2 regions of the Virgibacillus kimchii genome follow, and region 2 is predicted to be linked to the other one. Evidence: riboswitches for the same ligand, from Rfam matches in the RefSeq annotation. Region 2 holds a riboswitch; the other holds the start of a gene.
What was found. Region 2 has a riboswitch for S-adenosylmethionine ahead of ACZ42C_RS12730 (cyclase family protein). Riboswitches for the same ligand answer to the same signal wherever they lie in the genome.
Positions count from the first base shown of each region.

Region 1: linked by a shared signal. The riboswitch ahead of ACZ42C_RS16810 (OsmC family protein) and the one ahead of ACZ42C_RS12730 (cyclase family protein) in region 2 are both predicted to bind S-adenosylmethionine.

Region 1 covers NZ_AP043951.1:3,476,990-3,482,539, forward strand. The annotation lists gene ACZ42C_RS16785 (calcium/sodium antiporter) at 1-202, shown strand, start outside; gene ACZ42C_RS16790 (alpha/beta hydrolase) at 246-848, opposite strand; gene ACZ42C_RS16795 (flavin reductase family protein) at 874-1,479, opposite strand; gene ACZ42C_RS16800 (ring-cleaving dioxygenase) at 1,490-2,431, opposite strand; gene ACZ42C_RS16805 (MarR family winged helix-turn-helix transcriptional regulator) at 2,425-2,862, opposite strand; SAM riboswitch class I at 3,132-3,245, shown strand; gene ACZ42C_RS16810 (OsmC family protein) at 3,377-3,844, shown strand; gene ACZ42C_RS16815 (sodium:solute symporter family protein) at 3,877-5,496, shown strand.
Region 2 covers NZ_AP043951.1:2,650,516-2,656,065, forward strand. The annotation lists partial or broken gene desA (Delta(5) desaturase DesA) at 1-691, opposite strand, end outside; partial or broken gene ACZ42C_RS12725 (DUF3231 family protein) at 848-1,358, opposite strand; SAM riboswitch class I at 2,223-2,324, shown strand; gene ACZ42C_RS12730 (cyclase family protein) at 2,484-3,236, shown strand; partial or broken gene ACZ42C_RS12735 (5-methyltetrahydropteroyltriglutamate--homocysteine S-methyltransferase) at 3,292-3,672, shown strand; gene ACZ42C_RS12740 (IS4 family transposase) at 3,828-5,057, shown strand; partial or broken gene ACZ42C_RS12745 (uroporphyrinogen decarboxylase/cobalamine-independent methonine synthase family protein) at 5,220-5,550, shown strand, end outside.

The DNA.
Region 1 (5,550 bases), 830 kb from region 2:
TTTACTTGTACTGGGGGCCTCGTCGGTAATTACACCGCTTCCCGTTAACCGTATCATTTTTACTGATATCTATATTATGATGTTTTTAACTGTTCTCTTACTTGTCTTTTCCCGAACCAACTATAGAATTGGCAAAAGAGAAGGGGCTATTTTAGTAGTGAGCTATGTTGTCTATATGGTGTACATTATTTTACGGAATTAATATAAAAAACCGTCCCGCTATTATTTTAGGGACGGTTTACGTATTAAAGGTTTTTATACCATGTTCCGGCGGCCTCTACTTCGCCCAATGTTAATTGGTGTCCGCCATTTTCCCAATGAATTTCAGTTTTTGCTCCGGCACCTTCCAGCAATGAATGAAGTTCTTCCGACTCTTGTGCAGGGCAAATAGGGTCATTTTTTCCGGCGGCAATCAGTACATCTTTTCCGGTTAAGTCCGGTAATTCAATGCCGCGTCTCGGTACCATGGGATGATGAAGGGATGCTGCGCGTAATGCATCCTTATAATGGAACATCAGGCTTGCAGCAATGTTGGCACCATTGGAATAACCGACGGCGACAATGTTATTTCTGTCAAAACCATGTTCTTCAGCGGCATCATCCAGGAAATTATTTAATTCTTCTGTTCGAAAAATAAGATCCTCTTCGTCAAATACGCCTTCAGCTAATCTGCGGAAAAAGCGAGGCATTCCGTTCTCTGATACATTCCCTCTGACACTTAATACATTGGCATCAGGGTCAATTCTTTCCGCGAGAGGCAGCAGATCTTGTTCCGTACCACCAGTTCCGTGTAATAAAAGTAATGTTGGTTTTGACTGATCATTTCCTTTTTGAAAAATATGTTTCATTCCTTTTTCTCCTTTCGATCTTTCGTTATTTTGGACGTTCGATGGAAAATAATCCTCCCAGTTTAGTATAATTAGGGCCTGCTAATCGGCTTACAGTATTTAAAGCATTGAAGTCAATTTTGTCGTCTTTGAGATAAATTTCTTCAGCTAAATGGTACTTCTGGATTCTTCCTATAATTAAATCAGTTTTCTGTTCCTTTCCCAAAGGAATAACGTGCTCCAGCGTACATTCCATACGGACTTTTGCTTCCTTGATTCCCGGTATGGATACGGCATCACTGTCCACCAGGGTGAGTCCTGCTTTATCAATCTCACTTTGATCTGCGGGCAGGGAGGCAGCTGTTATATTTATTTTATCTACGCGTTCTTCATCAACACTATGCACAACGAATTCTTTCTCCCCCATAATGTTCCTCGCCGTATCTTTAGGAGATCCGTCTCTTTGCTGAATCGCCAGTGAAATCATTGGAGGGTCGGATGAAACTACGTTAAAAAAGCTGAATGGTGCTCCGTTAATGACACCATTATGATTACTGCTTGTAACAAATGCAATCGGTCTTGGAATAATGGTACCGGTTAACAGTTTATAATTCTCTCTTGCTGTTTTTACTTTGGGGTCAATCGTGATCATAAAATCCTTCCTATTCATCAAGGTTCTTAACTTCTACAGGGATCAGTGTTTTTTCAAGGCGACCGCGGTATTGTTCGTATTGCTCCGGCAGCTTTAGTTGAGTCCCCATCGTTTCGGAAGATTCATCGTGAGCAAACCCGGGAGGATCTGTGGCAATTTCAAATAAAATTTCTCCATGCTCTCTGAAATAAATAGCATTAAAATAATTTCTGTCTTTTACCGGTGTTACCATATAGCCATTTTGCTGTACAAGTTTTTTCCAACCCAATTGATCTTCATCATCTTCTGCACGCCAGGCAATATGGTGAACCATGCCAACACCCATTTGTCCGCGCCCGTTTGCAGTTATTTTTACATCAATGATATTTCCGATATCTCCGTAGGCTTGAAAACGAACGAATTCATCTTCCTCACCAACTTTTTCAAGCCCCATCACATCTTCCAGCAGCGCTGCTGTTTTAGCCGGTTGGGAGGAATATAAAATGGCGCCTGCAAAACCTTTGATTGCTACATCAGGGGTGACTTCACCAATTGTCCAAGTGTTTTGTTCTCCTTGTTCCCGTTCCACGAGCTCCAGTTTCAGCCCGTGCGGGTCAGTGAAAGTGACATAAGTTTCTCCAAAGCGCTCCTGTGCATTATAGTCAATATCGAATTTTTCCAGTCTCTTTTTCCAGAAGGAGAGTGACCCGGCTGGAACCGCATAGGAGGTAACGCCGACCTGGCCATCCCCAATTTTTCCTTTCTGAGCATCTGCCCAAGGGAAAAAGGTAATAATGGTACCGGGTTTCCCGCCTTCATTCCCAAAATAGAAGTGATAGGTGCCCGGGTCATCAAAGTTGACTGTTTTTTTTACCATTCTCAGGCCCAATACACCTGCATAAAAATCCACGTTTTCCTGTGGGTGACCGACAATTGCGGTAATATGGTGGATCCCTGCTGTTTTCTTCATGATGATTTATCTCCTCTTTTTCCAACTTTTTTGAGCACATCAATCACCGTTTGTTTATCTTCTTCGGAAACGTCTGCAAACAACTCCTCAATTACCTGTTGGTGCTTGGGGAAAATTTCATCCATCAGCTTTGTGCCATCCTCTGTAATGTCGATGTAGACGACACGGCGGTCATCCTTACAGTGTCTGCGTTTGACATAGCCTTTCTTTTCAAGCTTGTCAATGACATAGGTAATGGATCCGGTGTTAATGAGAACGGCATTTGATATTTCCCGTACAGTCTGGCTGCCTTTATGGTACAATGCTTCCAGTACCATAAAATCCGAGCTTTTCATTCCGTGGCTGCTAATATCTTTTTTAATGATTTCCTCAAGAGTTTTTGTGGATTTCATGAGGACGACAAATATTTTTAGTGATAAATTTTCTTTTTCCAATTATATTCACCTCAAATATATTTAATCTTAATTAATGTATTTTGAATTAAATACAATGATAAACTACTATAGTAAAGTTGTCAATGACTTCGATTCTTTATGTTTAAAAATTTTTCCTAATATACAGAAGCCTATCACTGTCATTGTATTTTCAACTGAATTAGAGGTTTAGAGTATTTGGCAAAGCCATCATTTTATTCATACTTTCGTTATAAACATAGTTGACATTAAAAAGGTTCCCATGTAATATGGTAAACAAATTTAATAGATTCTTATCAAGAGCGGTGGAGGAATCTGGTCCGATGAGCCCGCAGCAACCATTCACAGGTAAAACCATGTGAAACGGTGCTAATTCCAGCAGACAATCGTCTGAAAGATAAGAAGGGCACGTTTTTCTATAAGCCGAATTTCCAACCCCCTTTTATCTTTTGGATAAAAGGGGGTTTTTGCGTGCGGATAAAATCAAGTGCTAACTAAATGAACAAATCTATGAAAGGAAAAAAGGAGGAAAGTGATGAAACAGACAGAAAGCAGACAAAACCAAAATCACAGGACCATTCGAGCGTCTTCTAACAGAATTGGAAAATTTGCCAATGAAAATAATATAAGAGATTTTAGTTTTACGGTAGATGAACCGGAAAAATTAGGCGGGACAAACAAAGCTCCAACTCCAATGGAGTATATATTGGGATCATTTAATGGATGTATATTAATAGTCATTGAAATGATAGCTGAAGAGATCGGTTTTTCTTTCGATAACATTTCTGCTGAAACGGAGGGAATACTTGACCGACGTGGAATAGCAGGCACTGCAGACGTGAGCCCGCACTACCATCAAGTGAAGAATGTGGTTTTCTTTGAAACAGAAGAAAGTACCGAATCCATTGCAAAACTAAAGAGTCTGGTTAAACAAAGGTGTCCTGCCTACAATCTGTTCCGGGATACAGGTATTGAGATTAAACTTGATTGGAAAAAGGTTTAAATAACTGCAGGTATTATTGGAGGGGGAAAATAATGACTTCATATGGCGTTTGGATGATTTCTTTTGCGCTTATTTATACATTCTTACTGATTATTGCCGGTAATGTGGCGAAAAGGAAGGCATCTAATGGGGAGAACTTCTTTATTGGGGGACGGAATTTCAGATGGTGGACGGTGGCCTTTTGTATTACCGGACTGTTTTCCGGGTCAACCTACATATCGATTGTTGAACTATCTTATCTGACAGGGGTTTCTGCCATCTGGTATGGTGTAGCAGAAACTGTACAGGTACTGATCATTGCTTTTCTTATGATTAAGCCTTTTCGTAATAAAATGATGGTAACAGTTTCCGGGCTGATCGGGGATAAATTCGGCAGGCGCGCTAAAGCGATATCCGGTGCAATTACAGCATTTGCATTTCCAATGTGGTCTGTTGCCACTGCAATTGCATTTGCTTCCGCATTGAATGTGTTTACGGATATTTCACTAAGTTATTCAGTTGCTTTTACTGCCATACTATTGTTCATTTATCTGCAGGCAGGGGGGATGTGGTCGGTTGCCTTTACGCAATCCATGAATACGATCATGTTTTTGCTCATGTTTATAGTTGGTATGATCGCCTTTTTTATCAACCCCGGCATTGCAGGTTTACAGCAATTAGCGATCGATCGGCCGGAAATGTTTCAGCTTGGCGGTGCCGGCCTTCAAGTGATTGTCGCTTGGTTTGGAACATTTTTGGTGAATGTCATTTTGGCTCAGGCAGCTTTCCAGATGGCCTTATCCTGTAAAACACCTGAAGAGGGTAAAAAAGGAATGATCGGTGCTGTTTTCATGGGAATACCTTTTATTATCTGCGGTGTATTATTCGGTTTAGCTGCAGCTATTGTTGTTCCGGATGGAAATTTAGGATTAATCGCGTTGCCGCAGTATTTGATGGAAGTATTGCCTGCACCGCTGGTTGGTCTGTTTTTCTTAGGTGTTTGGGCCTGTGCACTCGGCTGGGGCGGGCCGTGTCAATTTTCCGGGGCGACAAGTCTTGGTAAAGATGTTGGTAGTGCAGTATTTCCAAGCGCAAGCAACCAGCAATTGATCAAGTATACAAAATGGTCGCTGCTTCTTTTAACCGGGTTGATGATCGTATTTGGATTGCTCCGGACAGAGCAATCCGCCTGGTGGAATGTGCTGGCATGGACAGTCAGAAATTCTGCTACCTTTGCTCCTGTTGTTGCAGCGATATTTTGGCCGGTGGTAACCAGGAGTGCGGTAGTTAGCTCGCTGCTCACCGGTTTTGCGTCAGGATTAATCTGGTACCATTTAGGCGGGTGGCATCCAACCTCCTTTTTCCTGGATATACATCCGGTTTGGATTGGTATGTCCACCAATATTGCCACGATTCTTATCGTGACTTTAGTGACTTCTTATGGAAAATGGATGTTACAATTTGATACGAAATCTATGAAGGGAATGACATCTGCCCTGGCCAGTGTGATGCTGGTGGCAGTGCCAGTTGTATTCTTTGAAGTCCTGCATGAAGTTGGTTTGCTGGGGCTGTTTGGTTTTGCAGCTGTTCTCTCTTTATTTATTACAGGGATTATTTATATTAAACCGAAGAATATGCAGGTTCCACCTGTTGCAAAAGCAGTAAATGAATAATTAATTTTAGAAGAATACAAGCGTATTATTTTAATGCATATTAAGCCAGCAATT
Region 2 (5,550 bases):
TCAAATTGATGCTGTACGTAAAATAACCAAATGCCCAGTGAACCTGATATGAATAAAATGGGAAGCTGGATAATCAAAAATGCCTGCCAGCCGACTGCCAAAATTAACAGTGTATAGATGCCGGCAATGGAAACATTAATTAAATACGTATTCATCCGTTCCTTTCGTCTTGCACCCTTCCTGTTAAAACGATTGGATAACAGGAAAAGGTAGAGTGGACCTAAGCCAAACATAATGATTGGGTTACGGTAGAGCCGGTAAGCCAATTTGCCCCAAAACGATGCAGCAGCATATTCTTCCACTGTCATTACCCATACATCGCCTGTACCCCGCTTGTCCAGGTTACTGCTTGTCGCATGATGAATCGCATGATCCCGTTTCCATTTTTCAAAAGCGAACAATGTGATAATACCGGTAATTGTCCCGACCAGCCGATTTGCTTTGCTGCTTTTGAAAAAAGAGCCATGTGTACAATCATGAAAAATAATAAATATCCGAATAACAAACCCTGATGCAACAACAGAAAGTGCAAGTGTAAGCCAGATGGATACGGATAAACTCTGGTATGCAAGGAACCAGAGCAAAAAGAATGGAAGTATCGTATTGATCAACTGAATAATACTTGCTTTCCTGTCGCATTTGCAAATGCCGCTACACTTTTTCTCAATTGTGCTTGTTTTTTTCTACTCATGTTTTCCTCCTAATAAGACTTTCTCTTTGGAATCTATATTAGGCGAAAATCAAGAGGGTTGGAAGACATAAATGTCAAGGGAGGTATATGACAAATGTCATGGGTTGTATGCTAATGAAAATAAAAGAGCAGACCCTAAAGTCCGCTCTCGCTGCCTTAACTCTCTTCGGTTTTATGATGATGAAGCGGAGGCGGTATCATCCATCCTTTTTCCTTGTTAAGCTGAAGAAACTTTGTTCCTAATGCAGCCTTTTGCGTATGAAATTGACCAAACATCATTCCTACATCTTCGCGAATGGACTGCCCCATTATTGTACTGCATGCGACCAACCCCGCTGCTATTTCAGCAGATATGGTTGCAGCAATTTCCTGATCCATAAAACGTGCACCATCAGGAATATCTTCCAATTTGGCTTGCGGACGCTCGGGTGGTGTTGGAGGCAAGCCCACACCATTTTCCTGCAGCAGCGTTTTGATTTCATTAACATGCTGCCTGTACTGCTGGATTGTTTCTTGTATCAATCTCTTCAGGTCCTCGTCACCAGCGTGGTTATATAACGTCTGGTGGCCCGCAATAGCTGCCTCTGTTGTCAATAAAGATGACCAGATACTGTATACCACCATAATGCATTGGTTCATCTGTTGGGTTTCCACTTAAAATTCCCATGGTAAACCTCCTAATCAAATTCATATTTTGTGTCACCTTTCTGCTTATCACAGGTTTATACTTCCTCCTTGGCAGGCTTATTATACATAATTATTTCGTGATTAGGATGTCATTGTTCTTTCAGCTGGCGCATCGATAAATCTGAAGTATGGGAGTACCAATCCCAATAAAGATACTGTACAAATAATCGTTCCAAACAAAATGTATAACGGTCTAATTCCCCACAGTTCGCTTAATAGTCTTCCGAGCAACACGCCAACCTTGTACTAAACTTTCTTAAAACCACCATTCATCGTACTTTCCACCGTGATGAAAATAATGAAATTAATTTTATAATATACTTAGAGTAAGGAAACGAGTAGCGTGAACTACCCGGTTCTAGGCAACTACAAACTGCATTAAGTGCAGCTGGCCGTTAAAACATGTTATCTAACTAAAAGAAGTAATCGCTGGCCTGGTGAGGGAGCGGTTACTTCTTTTACAGATAATGAAGTATTACCTTCCTTATCTGCATAAGTGCAACTAAGCACTTCATATGTCGTCATCCTACCCCCCTTCCCTAAGCTATCACGTGGCTTAAGGGACAAGGAACGATGACCAACCGCCACAATACCTATGTAGTTGCTAATTATATTTCACCATGTTATTCGTTTAGTTGGGGGAATAACGTGAATAATTGTTTGAACACAAATCAACTTATATCGGAATTTTAACCGTTATAGAATAATAACCTTATACTTACAGTAGATTGTTACATAATCTCATGAAAAAACTTTTGGAATGTAAGGTTTGGAAAATTTCCGTTGACAATTAATTTTCCAAAGTATATGATAGTATTCAATAACTTAATACTCCGGAGTACAATTCTTATCCAGAGAGGTGGAGGGACTGGCCCTTTGAAGCCTCGGCAACGGACTTTCACGAGTACTGTGCCAATTCCAGTAGCTTTATGCTAGAAGATAAGAAGAGAAGATACCTTAATTTGTGTATTCAACCCTCTTCTTGTCTATGGCAAAAGAAGAGGGTTTTTTATGTTCTTCGCTCTTTCCTGACTGCAGAAGGAAAGGGATGATTTCTTTTACTGAGCTTGCGGCCCTCTTAAAATACATTGATGAGGTGATCTTTATGACAACGGTAAAAACAGAAAACGAATTATGGAAGGCAATTGAATTATTGAAAGAGAAAGAATGGGTTGATCTTACACATACATTCGGGCCGGATTCCCCACATTTCCCGGCTTTTGAAGATGCAGAATTCAATACGCTTTTTACGCATGATGACGGTTTTTTTGCACAGCGGTTTAACTTTCCAGGGCAGTATGGCACACATATTGATGCGCCGATCCATTTTGTTCGTGATCAACGGTTTCTGGAAGAACTGAACTTAAAGGAAGTTGTTCTCCCGCTTGTCGTAATTGACAAATCGAAAGAAGCAGCAGAAAATAATGATTTTATTCTAACGAAGAATGACATTTTGGAATTTGAAAAAGAGCATGGACAAATAGAAGCAGGAACTTTTGTGGCATTACGGACAGATTGGCATAAACGCTGGCCGGACAAAAAAGCATTTGAAAATAATGACAAAGAAGGAAACAGTCACACGCCCGGCTGGGGAATAGATGCATTGAAATTTCTATTTGAGGAAAGGAACATCAATGCGGTTGGACATGAAACCTTTGATACGGATGCAGCTGTTGATTTACGTAAGAATGGATCACTCATCGGTGAATACTATGTCCTGGAACAGGATACATTCCAGGTTGAATTACTGACTAACCTGGATCAGCTTCCAGCAAAAGGCGAGGTAATCTTTAACATTAGCCCAAAACCGGAAAAAGCAACAGGATTTCCGGTGCGTTCTTTTGCTATTTTGCCATAAGCATTTATATTGATAGGATGCTTAAAAAAAATAAGATCAGGGAGAGAAAAATAATATGACAAAAACAATAGTAAAAGCTCCATTCAGAGCAGACCATGTAGGCAGTTTATTAAGACCGGGAAGAATTCACCAGGCTAGAAAGGATTATCAGAAAGGCAGCATTTCTGCGGAAAAACTCCGCGAAATTGAAACAGAAGAAATAAAAAAGATCATAAATAAACAAATTGAAGTCGGACTCGAGGCTGTAACAGATGGGGAAATCCGGCGCAGATTTTGGCACACGGATTTCCTGGAACATTTAAACGGTGTAGAGGGTTACGTACCGGAGCAAGGATTTCAATTTAACGGAGAGGAAACTGAGAGATATGATGTACGTGTGAATGGAAGAATTTCTTTTAACCCGGACCATCCACATGTGAAAGACTTTATCCAATTCCACTAGCGTTGCAGGAAAATAATATTAAAAAATCAAGTAAAATATTTTATTTGAAAGTTGGTAATATTAGATCTTTTCACTTTAAAATCCATTAAAAAAACCTTATAATTAGGGTATGGTAGTCCTGTCCAAATCCCTAACTATAAGGAGAAACCATGGACAATAATACCATAAAAACTGTATTCAAGGAATACATTCATCCATTAGATTCAAAGGTAATACAAAAAATGATTGATCATGCCGAAGTTGACAAATACGTCAAAAAGCTTGATGTACTTACGTTTACGAATGCTTTTATCTATGCCCAGTTAAAAAACTTAGATAGTCTGAAGCGGATAAGTGATACGATTAAACGAAAGAAAACGGTGCAAAGACTTGTTGGTATAGAGAGCATTAGTAAATCACAACTCTCTCGAAAAAATGGAGATATTCCACCCGAGATTTTTCAGGCGATCCTGCATCATTTAATTCAAAAGCTGCACCAAATACTTGGCCCAACAATGACAGACAAATCACTTGGAAAGCTTCATCTGATTGATTCATCGACCATTTCCATGTGTCTCAGCCAATATGAATGGGCAGATTTTCGGGAGACAAAAGCGGGAGTGAAGATGCATACTTCCATCGTCTTTTGTGATGATATCTCTTATCCAAATGATATGATACTTACCCCTGCAAGACCTGCTGATGAAACTCAGTTGGATTCATTAATTGTGCCGGATAAAGGGGTCCTTCATGTCTTCGATCGAGGTTATTTCAACTTTGCTAAGTTTGATTATTATTGTGAAAAAGGTATCCGGTTTGCCACAAGAATTAAATCGAATACTGTTGTAAATGTCATCGAGGAATTGCCGGTAGATGAGGATTCTTCAATCTCCAGGCATGCGATCGTGAAGATTGGAAACATGAAGAATCCGCTGCAGTTAATAGAAACTGTAGACAGCGAAGGGAACCAGATCCGAATTGTGTGTAACGATGCAACCGTCGGTGCACAGGAAATCAGTGATATTTACCGGCATCGCTGGCAAATTGAATTGTTTTTCAAATGGATAAAGCAACATCTGGTTATCAAAAAACTGTATGGAAAGAGTGAAAACGCTGTATACAATCAAATACTAATAGCTATGATTACTTTCTGCCTAACCCTGTTAATGAAAAACAAGTTGGGCTATGAAGGAACTTTAGTCGAAATGTTGCGTTGGACCCGTGATTTCTGGTCACAATCCATGACATTTTTTATTTCCGAATTATTCAGGAAACCAGAACGATCATCCAATGGACGACGAAGGCTGGACCACGAAAAGGTTTTTAATGAAACCTTGGCACAATACGAATCAGAGGAGGTTTTGCACTTAGATGATCTAAGCTACGATCCAGTTAACTAATAAATATATAAAATTCTAAAAATGGATGAAGGGCTACCTTTAAAGCATATTAACTTTTTTTCTCGAATAAAACTAGGTATTTATCAGAAAATTGAACTAAATAACTGAAGCTACCAGATTTATTGATTGACATTGTTTTTACTTTTTAATGCAACGCTAGTGATCCAATTCAAAGAAATTGTTGGGGATCGTGCCATTGCAAAACAAACTATTCCGAGTCCAAATCAGCTATTTAATGCCGGGATCCGCAATCTTGATATTTATCCTGATATTGAAGAATATGCCAATGATATTATTCAGGCATACCGTGATGCACTAAAGGCCTTTTATGATGCAGGATGCCGCTACCTGCAGCTGGATGATGTGTATATTGCCGGCCTGAATGCCCCGGAAATCCCATTCAATGACAGTGGCTACTCGCGGGAAGAATTAATCGACTTGGCATTACGTGTAGCCAATGGTGTACTGGAGGATAAACCGGAAGATCTTACTG